Regions from separate parts of the Caldanaerobacter sp. genome, predicted to be linked through region 1. Evidence: riboswitches for the same ligand, from Rfam matches in the RefSeq annotation. Region 1 holds a riboswitch; each other region holds the start of a gene.
The links. A riboswitch is a leader RNA that binds a small molecule or an ion and turns the genes downstream of it on or off. The one in region 1 is predicted to bind cyclic di-AMP.
Positions count from the first base shown of each region.

Region 1 (4,587 bases):
GTCAAGTTCTAAGGCCTTGCTCAACACAAATCTCGTCTGGGGCATTGGCCCTTCAAAAGAATCTACTAATAGCAATACACCATCTACCATTTTTAAAACCCTTTCAACTTCTCCACTGAAATCGGCATGTCCCGGCGTATCAACTATATTTATTTTTACATCTTTATACCTGACTGCCGTGTTTTTGGCTAATATAGTTATGCCTCTCTCTCTTTCGAGGTCGTTAAAGTCGAGTATCCTCTCTTCCACTTTTTCATTCCATCTGAATATGCCACTCTGCTTGAGCATAGCATCTACCAAAGTAGTTTTACCATGGTCAACATGAGCAATAATCGCTATATTTCTTACATCTTCCCTTACCGTCCTCATAAGGTATCTCCTTCCATAAAAAGGTATGTCGTGTACAGTATTATATGATATACCAATAACTTAAAATAGTCAATATAAAAAGAGCACTACAAAGTGCTCTACTTAATCACCCTTTTAGCTTTTACATAGTGAGAAAGGTAATACCCTTCATTAAGAGGACTTATAATAACTTTTCCAGCTCCTGAAGAAGCATGGATGAACTGCCCATCCCCGATGTATATACCTACATGGTTTATAATGCTACTGCCCAGAGTCTTAAAAAATACCAGATCTCCTTTTTCCAAAACATCTCGGCTAACTAAGTCTCCTACATTAGCCTGCTCGTCAGCCGTCCTAGGTAAGCTAAAACCGAAATTTGAAAACACATAAGAGACAAACCCTGAGCAATCAAATCCTCTAGGAGAACTCCCGCCGTAAACATATCTAGTTCCTAAAAATGATTTAGCATAATCTATTAATTTATCTACAAGACTCCTATCAACATCCCCTCTTGATGCAGTGGATCCATTCCGAACCGCTAAGTACTGTCCATAAATCCATCCTTCTTGTCCATCTGAAAGCCTTACCTTGTACCATCCATTCTCCTTCTCTAAAACTGCAACCTGCGTGCCTTTGGAAAGCTGCCTCAATACTTTCCCCGACAAACTGGCTTCACTTCTTAAATTTACATAGCTTCCTGTTACAATCCCTACATTCGCATCTCTCGTTTCTTCTCGAGAAGTTGGGAGAGGAGATCTAACTGCCAGAAAATCCGCGTAAATCCATCCTTCTCTGCCATCAGGGAGCTTAATCTTGTACCAAGACCCCTGTTTTTCTAAAACAGTAACCGTTTCGTTTCTGTTAACCTGGGTAATTACGCTGCCTGAAAGAGAACCTTCGCTTCTTACATTCACATAATTTCCCGTAACCTTCCCAACCCCTAATCCCTCTCCAAAAACTGGATGCAGGAAAGCATTACCTATCAGCGTCATGCCAAAAACAGAGACACCAAAGATAACTTTTCCTAGTTTTGATTCCATTTTGCAAATCTCCTTCCTTTAATGCCTCCGGAGTTAGCTGTCGGGTGCGGGACAGAAGGCATCCCTACTGCGGCAAAGCCGCAGATTAACCCCAAAAAGCGGTTCCTCCGTACCTTTCGGATTCGGCAAGATTGCAAAGTCCTTTTTTCTTATCTTATCACAGGAAAATTTCAAAGTCAATGTTTACATTACATTTTCTTAAAAAATTTAATCTTTTCTTAATATATTTTATAAAAAATTAATCTTTTTGATACAAAAAAATAAAAGGGAAAAACTCCCTTTCTTCCATTGGTGCGGGCGGTGGGACTTGAACCCACACGGGATTACCTCCCACGTGCCCCTCAAACACGCCTGTCTGCCAATTCCAGCACGCCCGCCTGTACTTTTTTATTATACTTGCTATCTACCTCATTTGTCAAGGTGGCGAGATTATTCATTAGTTCCAGTATTGATATAATCACTGAGTCGTCGTACACCCAAACGTACGCGTCTGCCAGTTCCGCCACCGCCGCAGAACGTCTTTGTACGTCATAAATTATATAATCTTTTGCGCCACCTGTCAATACTATTTTTTTAAATACCAATTTGCAATATTGTTAAAGACGTTAAAAGAAGTTGGATCAATGCCTTTGACATAATCATAAGACATCACAGCGCCTTCTATATAATAGAGGCCTATCACTGGTTGTTCGTCAGATATCAATTCTCCTAATTTGTAATAACTGCTTTTTAAACTCTTTTCATCAGTGGAAAGAAAAATTTGTCTAAAAAGTTCATCCACTTTAGGATTGCTGTACCCCATAAAATTATCTTTGCCCTTTGTCATAAACAAAGAAGAGATATCTTGATTATAATTCAAATTCCATTCCATCAAAACCAGATCAAAGTTTCCAGAAAAGATCGATTTCAGTAATTGGTCCCAAGAAACAGAAATTACATTTATCTCAATTCCCATCTCTTTTAAATTAGCCTTTATAATCTGAGCCACCTTCAAAAGATACTGGTTGTCAGTATTTACCAGTAAATTAAAAGCAAGCTTAGTATTCCCCTTTGTCCATAGACCGTTAATTTGTGACCACCCAGCTTCTTTTAATAACCTTTGGGCTTCTTTTACACTATATAAAGATGCAATTTTAGGGCTATAAAGCCATGAATCTGGTCTTATTGGAACATCAGATTTTAAACCATGTTTAAAATACACTTCTCTTAGAATCTTATCAACATCTATACTATAAGCTATAGACTTTCTTACAGCTACATCAGAAAAAACTTGTTTTTTTAAATTTGGTGCTAGAAACACGTAAATTTGTCGAGGATATTTATATATGTTTATTTTCGAGTCTTCTCTGTATTTGTCCCAATCAAAATCTTTTACAAAAGTAAAATCTGCCTCTTTACTCAAAAAAGACGAAATCATAGCATTCTCATCTGAAACTATTTTAAAGTCCACTTCTTCAATATAGGGTTTCTTACCCCAATAATCATTATTTTCCTTCAATATAACTTTATTTCCTTCTTCATAAGAAACAATCTTATATGGACCTGTTCCAATAGGGACCAAACTGGAATTGCCAATATCACTCTTCTCCTTATATTGATGGGAAGCAGCAATCGGAAAAATAAATAAAGCCAATGGATTCGCAACAGGAGAACTTAAATCTACCTCAAACTCATAGTCGCTTATTTCTCTATAAGAAGAAATATAATTCTTTATCAAGTCTTTATAGGGACTTTTTGAATTAGCATCGAGAAAAGAATCCATTGTGAACTTTACGTCCTTTGCTGTAAAGCTTTCTCCATCCTGCCACCTTACATCCCTTCGAAGATAAAATTTTATATTAAGTCCCTTTATTTCCCATTTATAAGCAAGAAGAGGCAGAGGCTTTAAACTCTTATCCATGGTTATAAGAGATTCCATTGTCAGATTAAGGAGTTGCCTTGCCATTTCATTATCATTCAAAAAGGGATTTAAGGTATCAAAAGGAGTTATATTAACTCTTAATACTCCTCCCTCTTGCACTATCTCCTTCGACTTTTCTTGTGATTCTTCTTTTTTTTGGGGACTTTCTGCAATTCCTGAAGGTCCAATCTTACATCCACTAAGAAGAAATATAAAAATAAAGACAAGGAGCAAAAATCTTTTCATAAAAAATCATCCCCGAGACTTACTTGACTTTCTTTAACTTTTTATTTTCTATTATTCCTGGAATTCTCCCCCTTTTTGCTACAGGAATCCCCTCTACTTCTTTTATGTCCATCGTCATATCGATGGGCTGGGCATCAGATATATAGCTTCCAACTCCAAAAGCATCTGCACCGCTCTCTGCCAAAAGAGCAATTCGCTCAGGAGTAAGACCACCTGAAACTATGATTTTAACATGAGAAAAACCTTTCTGATTGAGCCTTTGCCTTAATTCATAAACTAAATCAGGAGTAACTCCTCCTCTTTCAGAAGGGGTATCAAGCCTCACACCGTACAGTCTGTCTCCAAGGAACTCAGCGACTCTTAAGGCTTCTTCCACTTCGTCCTTAAATGTATCTACTAAGATTGTAATTTTTTCTTCTGGAGAAGTTATATCTCTATAGGCCCTTGCCACTTCCAAAGTATCACCAGCTATGAGAAAGGCCGCATGAGGCACTGTACCCCTCGGTTCTTTACCCATCAATTTTGCTCCCAACACACAGCTAGCATCGTCAGCTCCTCCAACTAAAGCAGCCCTTTCCATGACAGGAGCTACGGCAGGGTGGACATGCCTTGCACCAAAACATAAGACAGGCTTATCCTTTGCCACTTCTTTGAGCTCTCGTGCTGCAGTAGCCCATCCAGAAGAACTAGCTAGAATCCCTAAAATAGCTGTTTCATATACTCCGAATTCACTGTAAGGACCTTTTATTCTCATAACAGTCTCTTTCGGCTCAAATGCCTCTCCTTCTTCTAATGACCAAACCTCCACCTCTTTATCCTTAAGGAGGCTCATGACTTCGGGCAGTCCTGCAAAAATTCCCTTTTTCCTAGGAAATATTTCCGCAGTAACGACCTTGTCCTGCACACCTAAATAGGTCAAAATATCCTGTGTACGTAAAAAATAAACGTCAGTAGTCCATGCGTTTTTTATTTCCTCATGGGTAGCAGAAAAAAATTCTCTTTGCTCGTCAATTTTTACTTCTTTTAAATCCCTTAGATATCTTAACTTTTTCA
Region 1 covers NZ_JBNATX010000020.1:31,547-36,133, reverse strand. Annotated here, with positions in the region: gene typA (translational GTPase TypA) at 1-369, opposite strand, end outside; gene ACPLVE_RS07150 (C40 family peptidase) at 468-1,388, opposite strand; cyclic di-AMP (ydaO/yuaA leader) riboswitch at 1,396-1,526, opposite strand; tRNA gene ACPLVE_RS07145 (tRNA-Leu) at 1,678-1,765, opposite strand; gene ACPLVE_RS07140 (hypothetical protein) at 1,730-1,972, opposite strand; gene ACPLVE_RS07135 (ABC transporter substrate-binding protein) at 1,954-3,534, opposite strand; gene ACPLVE_RS07130 (nicotinate phosphoribosyltransferase) at 3,554-4,587, opposite strand, start outside.

Region 2 (4,587 bases), on a different contig from region 1:
ATAGATGCTGAAATTAAAACAGTCAAAAAGCCGACCAGTATTGATATTCTAGAACCGTATATAATCTGTGTAAGCAAATCTCTTCCTACCTGATCAGTTCCCAGTGGATGTGCCCACGTTCCTCCACTCCACACAGGGGGCAATAGTCTTGCTGAAAGGTCTGAGTATTTAACGCTGTAAGGTGAAATAAAAGGTGCGAATACAGCCATTAAAATATAGGCTATAATTGTAAGCATTCCAATTAAAGCAGTTGGATGCTTTTTTATCTTCCCTAAAAGGCTTAAAAGGTTAGTTATTAAATTTGATTTTTTATAAGATACTTCGTAGTACTTTGCAGGCACTATCCCATTTTTTATAGTCATTTAAACACCCCCTACAGTTCAATCTTGGGGTCCAGATAAGTGTAGAGTATATCTACCAAAAGGTTTGCTATGACAAAAGTAAAGGCATAAAACATTACCACTCCCTGCACCAGTGGATAATCCCTGTCAAATATCGCAGTCACAACAAGCCTGCCTATTCCAGGCCATCCAAAGACATTCTCAACTATCATATTGCCTCCCAAAAGTGCACCCACTTCCATGCCTAATACCGTGACTGTCGGAATCAATGCATTTCTTACAGCATGCTTAAGTATTACTAATTTCTCAGGCACTCCCTTAGCCCTTGCGAAGACTACATAGTCATTTCTTAAGACCTCCAGCATACTGGACCTCATGACTCTTGCCAGAACAGCTGCTAAAGGAGCTGCTAAAGTTAGAGCAGGCAAAAAAAGATGCCTTATACTGCTTAAAAAGGCTTCCCAATCTCCAGCAAGAAGAGAATCAATAGTGTAAAAACCTGTTATTCTAGGTATATGAAGTAGAAAATTTATTCTGCCCTGACTCGGAAGTAAATTTAACTTAGCCGAGAAAATTAGAATGAGTATCAATCCCAGCCAGAAAGAAGGCATTGATATTCCTGTAAAGGATATTGCCATCATACTTCTGTCAATCCAGGAATTCTGCTTGACAGCAGATATAATCCCTATGGGAATACCTATTAAAATCCCGAGGGTTAATGCAGCCAGAGCAAGTTCAATTGTGGCGGGTAAAGTTTCTTTAATAAGTTTAATTACAGGAACTCCCTTTGTTATAGACTTTCCCAAATCTCCCTTTAAAAGATTTGCAAGGAAAATGTAAAGCTGTGTATATATCGGTTTGTCAAGATTAAACTCCTTCTTTAAAAGTTCTATATCCTGCTGTGACACCATGCTTTCTTTTCCCATCATTATGTCAACAGGGTCCCCTGGCGTAAATCTCATAAACACAAACACCGTTATAGCTATTGCTAGCATTATAGGAATTGTGTAAAATACCCTTTTTAAAACCTTAACTTCCCTCATAAAAATTCCCCCATCCACTTTAGAGCAAAAAGGGGTACCCCCTTTTTGCTCATTCAGAAAGCTTTACTCTGTGCATATTTTCTCTGCTGTCCATACTTGGCTTCCAGTTTTCTACATTTTTAGTCGCTGCTTCTACAGTCTTTAAAGAATATCCAAACACCCATGGAGCATCGTCATATATTATCTTCTGAGCCTTGTAGTAAAGCTCTTTTCTTTTAGCATTGTCCGTCTCTTTTGCCGCTTCATCTAAAAGCTTATCAACCTCTTTATTGCTGTAGAAAGAATAGTTTCCTCTTTCACCTGTCTTTAGCTTTGGATTTAAAAAATCAAATGGATCAAGATACGCATTTCCCCAGTCAGTAAGATATAGCTGCCTGGTGCCTTTCTGTATCTCTGACTGCAAAACTCCCCATTCCCAAGTCCTTACAGAAGCTTTTATGCCCATTTTTTCAAGCATGTTAGCTATAGCCAAGGCTTCCTCTTCTCTAAAAGGCTGCGTATCTATGACAACTTTCAAATCAGAAACTCCAGCCTCTTTTAAAAGCTCTTTTGCCTTGTCAGGATTGTACTCATAGGGCTTTAAATCAGTATTTGCAGCAAAAGCATATGGAAGCATTGGCCCTGCAAGTCTTACCCCATAACCTTTGTAAATCTCTTTTACAATAGAATCCATGTCTATTGCATAATTTAAAGCCTGTCTTACCTTTGGATTATCAAAAGGTGGCATTTTGTTATTTATCTCGAGTATATACACCCTTGTCCCCATGTTTTCTTTTACCTGTATGTTTGGATTTTTCTTTAGCCTTTCTATCATGTCAGGCGGGATATACTGAACTATATTTACCTCTCCTTTTTCCAAAGCCGCTATTGCAGTAGAGGGCTCAGGTATCATTCTGAATACAACTCTTTTTAGACTTGGAGGACCAACAGGGGGAATGTCTGGAGAACCACCGTAATATCCATCGTACCTTTCCAAAACTATCTGCTCATCCAATTTCCCAGATACATACTTAAAAGGTCCTGCTCCTATAGGATGCTTTAAAAATTCCTCGTACCCCACTTCTTCATAATATTTTTTTGGTATTATCTGCTGATGAACCAGTGCCTGAAGCAAAACCGGAAAAGGCTCTTTTAGTATAAATCTAACCGTATAGTCATCGATCTTTTTGACATCTTCCACAGGTCCCATCAAGCCTTTTCTTGGAGAAGTTTTCCCTTCAAGTCCCCCCTCTTTTATTATTCTATTAAATGTAAATACGACGTCATCGGCTGTAAGAGGGTCTCCATTTTGAAAAGTCACACCTTTTCTTATTTTAAACTCCCATTCTGTAGGCGATATAACTTCCCAAGACTCTGCTATTTCAGGGACTACTTTTCCATCGTATGTACGCGTCACAAGCCCATCAAATATGTTTCTTATTACTGTCTCAGTCTCTCTATCTCTGTAATCGGCCGGATCCAATGTCACAATGCTGCCCTTATTCAAAGCTATTACAATGGTTCCCCCATCTTTTTCCGAAGTTACTTTCTTAGAGGATGTACATCCCCCTAAAACGAGCAAAAGTGATAAAAGAAGTGCCAAAAGGATAGCAGTTTTTTTCATAATAAAATATACCCCCTTAAATGTAAATTTATGGTAAGGACGGGGGTATAAAAAGGCCGCTGAAATATCCAGCGGTCCTGGATATTTCTCCTTCCCACGCTTGCGAGGTTAGCTGACGGGCTCGGGTCGAAGGAGTAACCCTACTCTTCCCGTAAGAAGAGATTCGCCCCAAAAGTGTGGGTCCCCCGCCCCTTTTCGGGTTCAGCGATAACGATTAAGTTGTTTATTAAATTGTACCATACTTTTACCAGTTAGTCAAACACAGAATATCTCTTCTCTTCTTCAATTTCTATACTTCCAATAAGCCTTATGTCTCTCGAAGAAGAACCAATTCTTACTAGATATTTCCCTCCTTCTAAAAGCCAATCCTTCCCATCAAAACTTGCAAGACTCTTTAGAGGAATCTCTATTTTTATCTCTTGACTCTCTCCCGGATTTAAAAGATGGGTCTTTTCAAAACCTTTCAATTCCTGATAGGGCTTGTCAATTTTACCTTTAGGCGCTTTTATGTATACCTGTGCCACCTCTTTTCCCGGGCAATTGCCAACATTTTTAATTTCAAATTCCACTTGTAAAGCCTCATCTCTTTTCTCGATTCTTAAGCCTTTGTATTCAAATTCCGTGTAAGACAGGCCAAAACCAAACTCATAAGCAACCTCTTTCCCGAAAGTGTCATAATGCCTGTAGCCCACATATATATCTTCTTCATACACTACTCTTTCCGGGTTTTCTTTTGGCTCTCCTGGATAGGTCCATGAAGGCACGTCTTTGTAATCCATCGGAAAAGTAGTAGGCAACTTGCCAGAGGGATTAATTTCCCCAGAGCATATATCTGCAGCCACATACCCTGCTTCTTGACCCGGCTGCCACAAAAGAAGTATTCCGTCTACAAAATCTCTCCAACTTGCCACCTCTATAACTCCTCCTATATTAAGCATGACGCAGACTTTTTTCCCCTTCAAGTGAAAAGCCCTAGAGACTTTTATTATGAGATTCTTTTCATCTTGTGTAAGGTAGTAATAAGAATAAGGTATGACGCGGGATAAAGCTTCTTCATCTTTTACCCATTCAGAGGTAGGAATTGGATAACCTTCTCCCAGAGCCCTATCTATCCCCTCACTCGAACTTCTCGTTATCACTATAATTCCTACCTCATTCCTTTCGGCAATTCTCTCTAATTCTATTTCATCGAACCAGTCCTCTGGAAGCTTCGGAAGAAGCCAATTTCCAAAAGCCTTCGTAGGCTTATATTCATCCTGCCTCATCTTTTTTACCTTCTCTTCATATGTCGCCGCTAACTCCTCGTCTACGCTTAAGCCTCTTTTTCTAAAACCCTCCAATATGCTAACCACATATTTAGGATTGGTATTTCCACTCCCAAGTCCTCCCTTGAAAGTCTCAATCTGTCCTGTACCAAAAATCGCTAATTTTGCACCCTTGTATAAAGGTAGAACCTTATCATTTTTTAAAAGAACTACTCCTTCTGATGCCGCTTCATAAGAAATCTTTGCATTCTTTTCCAAATCCGGCTTATCAGAATAGGGGTGCTTTTTAAAAGAAATAGTATTTGTTAAAACTTTTAAAATTCTTCTAACCCTTT
Region 2 covers NZ_JBNATX010000012.1:33,393-37,979, forward strand. Annotated here, with positions in the region: gene ACPLVE_RS05415 (ABC transporter permease) at 1-362, opposite strand, end outside; gene ACPLVE_RS05420 (ABC transporter permease) at 374-1,384, opposite strand; gene ACPLVE_RS05425 (ABC transporter substrate-binding protein) at 1,434-2,987, opposite strand; cyclic di-AMP (ydaO/yuaA leader) riboswitch at 3,070-3,204, opposite strand; gene ACPLVE_RS05430 (beta-glucosidase family protein) at 3,239-4,587, opposite strand, start outside.
Region 2: it holds a riboswitch for cyclic di-AMP, as region 1 does, so the genes downstream of both, ACPLVE_RS05425 (ABC transporter substrate-binding protein) here and ACPLVE_RS07150 (C40 family peptidase) in region 1, are expected to answer to the same signal.

Region 3 (4,587 bases), on a different contig from region 1:
AAGGCATGACGGTTATTGAGGAACCTACATTATCGAGAAATCATACGGAGCTTATGCTTCAAAATTTTGGTGCTAAGATAAAGATAGACGGAAAGAAAATATTTTGTTATCCGGGAAGTAAATTAAAAGGGCAGAAAATTATAGTGCCGGGAGATATATCTTCTGCTGCTTATTTTATAGTAGCAGCGAGTTTACTTTCTAATTCAGAGGTAATTATAAAAGATGTAAATGTAAATCCTACAAGAACGGGAATTATAAATGTTTTAAGAGATATGGGAGGAAATATTCAGCTTATAAATGAAAGATATGTAAATAATGAAAAAGTAGCTGACATTGTAATTGAAAGTTCTAAATTAAAGGGTATAGAAATCGGCGGAGACCTTATTCCTAAACTTATTGATGAAATTCCCATTATTGCAGTTGCAGCGGTTTTTGCAGAAGGGATAACTGTGATAAAAAATGCGGAGGAGTTGAAGGTAAAAGAAAGCAACAGGATAAAATCAATGACATCAGAACTTGGGAAAATGGGAGCTAAAATTTTTGAGACAGAAGATGGAATGATTATAGAAGGGACAGGCTTTTTAAAAGGAGCCGAAGTTGAAAGCTACAACGACCACCGTGTGGCCATGTCCTTGTGGATTGCTGGCCTTTTGGCAGAAGGTCGGACCATAATTAAGAAGGCTGAATGCGTCGACATTTCATATCCCGATTTCTATAAGACATTTGATATGCTATAATTTTATTGGTGATAGCGATGAAGGAGAAGGTACTGATTGTAGAAGATGAGAGACAAATAGCTCGATTTTTACAGTTAGAATTTGAACACGAAGGATATGAAGTAAAAATAGCATATGATGGGGTTTCGGGGTTGAAAGAAGCTTTAGAAGGAGATTATGATATCGTACTTTTAGATGTAATGCTTCCAGTGATAGATGGATATGAGGTTTTAGAGAAGATAAGGGAGAAATCTGATATACCTGTAATAATGCTTACAGCAAAGGATCAGGTAAAAGACAAGGTAAAAGGTTTAGATATAGGTGCGGATGATTATGTCACAAAACCTTTTTCCATAGAAGAACTTTTTGCTCGAGTAAGAGCTGCGTTGAGGAAAAAAAATCTACCTTCGAAAAGAGGAGTATTGAAGTTTGCGGATGTTGTTATAGATTTTAATACATATGAAGTAAGAAGACAGGGTATAAAAATTGACCTTACTAAAAAAGAGTTTGACCTTTTGGAGTTTTTGATGAGAAATGCTGGAATTGCTCTTTCAAGAGAGAGGATTTTGCAGGCAGTATGGGGATATGAGTATTACGGTGATACAAATGTAGTGGATGTGTATATAAGGTTTTTGAGGAGTAAGATTGATGACCCTTTTGATAAGAAGTTGATTCACACTATAAGAGGTGTGGGTTACATTTTGAGGGTTGATGGGAATGAAGATTAGATGATGCCGAGAAGAATAACCTTTAGGATAGCACTTCTTTATTCTGCTGTCTTTTCTTGCGTGTTAATTTTTTTAAATGCTTCAGTGCTTTATACTTTAAAATATTACCTCATATATCAGTCAATGAAACAGGTAACAGTTCAGTCGGAAGTTATAGCGTCAAAGCTTGACATATCGGCTAAAGACATGAGCAGCATTCCAAAAGATATGGTGTTTTCTGGAATAGCAGATGAAAATATTTATGTAAAAATATTCGATTCAAAAGGGAATATTGTGTACCAATCAAAAAATTTAGAAGAAGTTTATATTCCGTATGCAATTAATTTAGGGGTTCCCGTTAAGATTGATGAGTTCGACAAAGATTTAGTTTATTTAAATACAAAATTCAAAAAAGACAATTCTATTTTTTATATTCAGGTTGTAAAAGATATGAAAAATGAGTATGCTTTTTTGAAGCTTCTTTTTATTTTGATGTTTTTTGCCGATGGAGCTGGCATATTAATATCCTTTGTAACAGGTTATTTAGTCACAAAAAGGGCATTAAAGCCGGTAGATTACATGATAAAAGAAGTAAAAGAGATAGATGCTAAGAGACTCAGTAAAAGGCTTAAAGTTTACGGCAAAGAAGACGAACTTGTGAGACTTGCAAAGACTTTTAACGATATGTTGGACAGGCTTGAAGAATCTTTTGCACGTCAAAACAGATTTGTTTCTGATGCTTCCCACGAATTAAGGACTCCTATTTCTATAATAAAAGGGTACATAGACATGCTGGATAGATGGGGAAAAGAGGATAAAGAGATATTGGAGGAAGGGATTAAAGCCATAAAAAAGCAAACCCTTGAGATGGAAAATCTTGTTGAGAAGCTTCTCTTTTTGGCTAGAGGTGACGACAGGTCGATAAAGTTAGAAAAAGATACTTTTGACTTAAAAGAGATGGCAGAAGAAGTAATCGCGGAGATTAAATTGATTTATGAAGACAAGGACATCTTGTTGAAAGGAGAAAGTGTAAATATAAAAGCAGATAAAAGGTTGATAAAAGAACTTTTGAGGATTCTTGTTGATAATGCAGCAAAATATACTTTAAAGGATGGCAGGATAGAGATTGAGATAGGAAATAGTGACAGGGCTTATATAAAGGTTAGAGATAATGGGATAGGAATTCCTGAAGAAGAATTGCCTCATATTTTTGAAAGGTTTTACAGGATAGATAAGGCCAGATCTAAGGAGACAGGGGGAACGGGTTTAGGGCTTTCAATTGCAAAATGGATTGTAGAGGAACATGGTGGAGAGATTCATGTAAGAAGTAAAGTAGGAGAGGGGTCGGAATTCACAGTGTTGTTTCCGATTGATAATGACAGCAAATGACTGTATTCCCATCAGTTTAATATAGACAGGGATTTTTCATTCTGTGTATAATTTAGATAAAACATGCCGAATCCCCAATAGTGGGGTACGGGGGATGTTAATTTGGGGGTGAATCCACATTTGTGTGGTAGGGTAGCCCTCACCCGAACCCGTCAACTAACCCCGGAGGCAAAGGAGGGTAAGGTAATGTCTAGAGTTCATATCAAGGCAAAGCCTCTCATCGCATTGATAATCGGAGGGCTATTTTTATTTCAGACTGTCTTTGCCGCTACTTATACTGTTAAACCGGGAGATACTTTATGGGGGATAAGTCAAAAATATGGCATTACTTACACTAAATTGATGGCTTTAAATGGGTTACAGACTACTACAATATATCCTGGCCAAGTGCTGCAAGTGCCTGGTAATGATAACATATATGTGGTTCAAAAAGGCGATAGTTTGTACTTAATAGCCAAAAAATATGGGATTACTGTAGATAATTTAAAAGCTGCAAACGATTATAAAAGTGATGTCATATATCCTGGTCAGGTGTTTATCATACCAAAACCTGTTGATTCTTCATCTCGCACCTATAACGATGTTAGCAGAGGTTATGTTCAAAGGAGCGTAATACCTTACACTTCAGAGGAATTTGACCTTCTTGCACGACTTGTTACAGCAGAAGCAGATGGAGAACCATATCAAGCCAAAGTAGCGGTAGCGGCTGTGGTGATAAACAGAGTTAAAAGTGGTATTTTCCCAAGCACCATAAAAGACGTTATATATCAAGTAGATGCGTGGGGCAATTATCAATTTACTCCTGTATTAAACGGATGGATAAATAGACCTGCATCTAAAGAAGCTATAGCTGCTTCAAGAGATGCTTTGAGTGGGATCGATCCAACAAACGGAGCCTTGTACTATTTTGATCAAAGTTCTACGAATGCTTGGCTTTGGTCTTTACCCATAGCGGCAAGGATAGGTAATATGGTTTTTTGTTATGGGAAGTAAGGCGATGAGAGGACAGAGGCGGGATAACCGCCTCTTTTAATTTTTATAAACTCATAGATATCTTTTATTTTCAGTTATGAATTGCTTGCTTTGATATCTAAAAAATGTTATTTTTAGATTAGAAAAATTTTGGAGGTGTTTCTATGTACATAGTGGATTATACATCTGATGACTTCCAGAAAAATTTAAAAAAATCAGATATAGTAATAGTGCCCGTTGGCTCTGTAGAAGCTCATGGTCAGCACCTTCCTCTTGGGACAGATATTTTTTCTCCCAGGCTTTTTTGTAAAATGATTGAAGAAAAAATTGGTGATTATGTGTGGATTGCTCCAGAGATACCTTATGGTCAAAGCTATGACCTTTCAGTCTATCCCGGGACAATTCACGTGCCTTCAGAAGTGCTGGCAGAGTATGTATATGCTGTTGGGAAAAGTTTATATGAAAATGGCCTAAAAAAGCTTATATTTTTAAATGGGCACGGGGGTAATATCACTGCTTTAAACCTTGCCAGTGAAAAGCTGGTTCAACTAGGGATGACCGTCCTTACAATAAACTGGTGGTTAGATTTTTCAAAAGAGATCCTCACAATTACAGAGGGGCAGGGACATGCTGGAGAAGACGAGACGTCAGCGATTTTGTATTACGATGAAAGACTTGTTAAGATGGAGAAGGCCACAAAAAATATAAAGAAGCCTATTTACAGGGTTTATTTTAAAGACAGGGGAAAAACGCTTTATGAAAATGCTATGTCAGGGGATGCTACACTTGCGACAAAAGAAAAA
Region 3 covers NZ_JBNATX010000017.1:19,644-24,230, reverse strand. Annotated here, with positions in the region: gene aroA (3-phosphoshikimate 1-carboxyvinyltransferase) at 1-737, shown strand, start outside; gene ACPLVE_RS06495 (response regulator transcription factor) at 755-1,444, shown strand; gene ACPLVE_RS06490 (ATP-binding protein) at 1,448-2,812, shown strand; cyclic di-AMP (ydaO/yuaA leader) riboswitch at 2,867-2,998, shown strand; gene ACPLVE_RS06485 (LysM peptidoglycan-binding domain-containing protein) at 2,999-3,805, shown strand; gene ACPLVE_RS06480 (creatininase family protein) at 3,949-4,587, shown strand, end outside.
Region 3: it holds a riboswitch for cyclic di-AMP, as region 1 does, so the genes downstream of both, ACPLVE_RS06485 (LysM peptidoglycan-binding domain-containing protein) here and ACPLVE_RS07150 (C40 family peptidase) in region 1, are expected to answer to the same signal.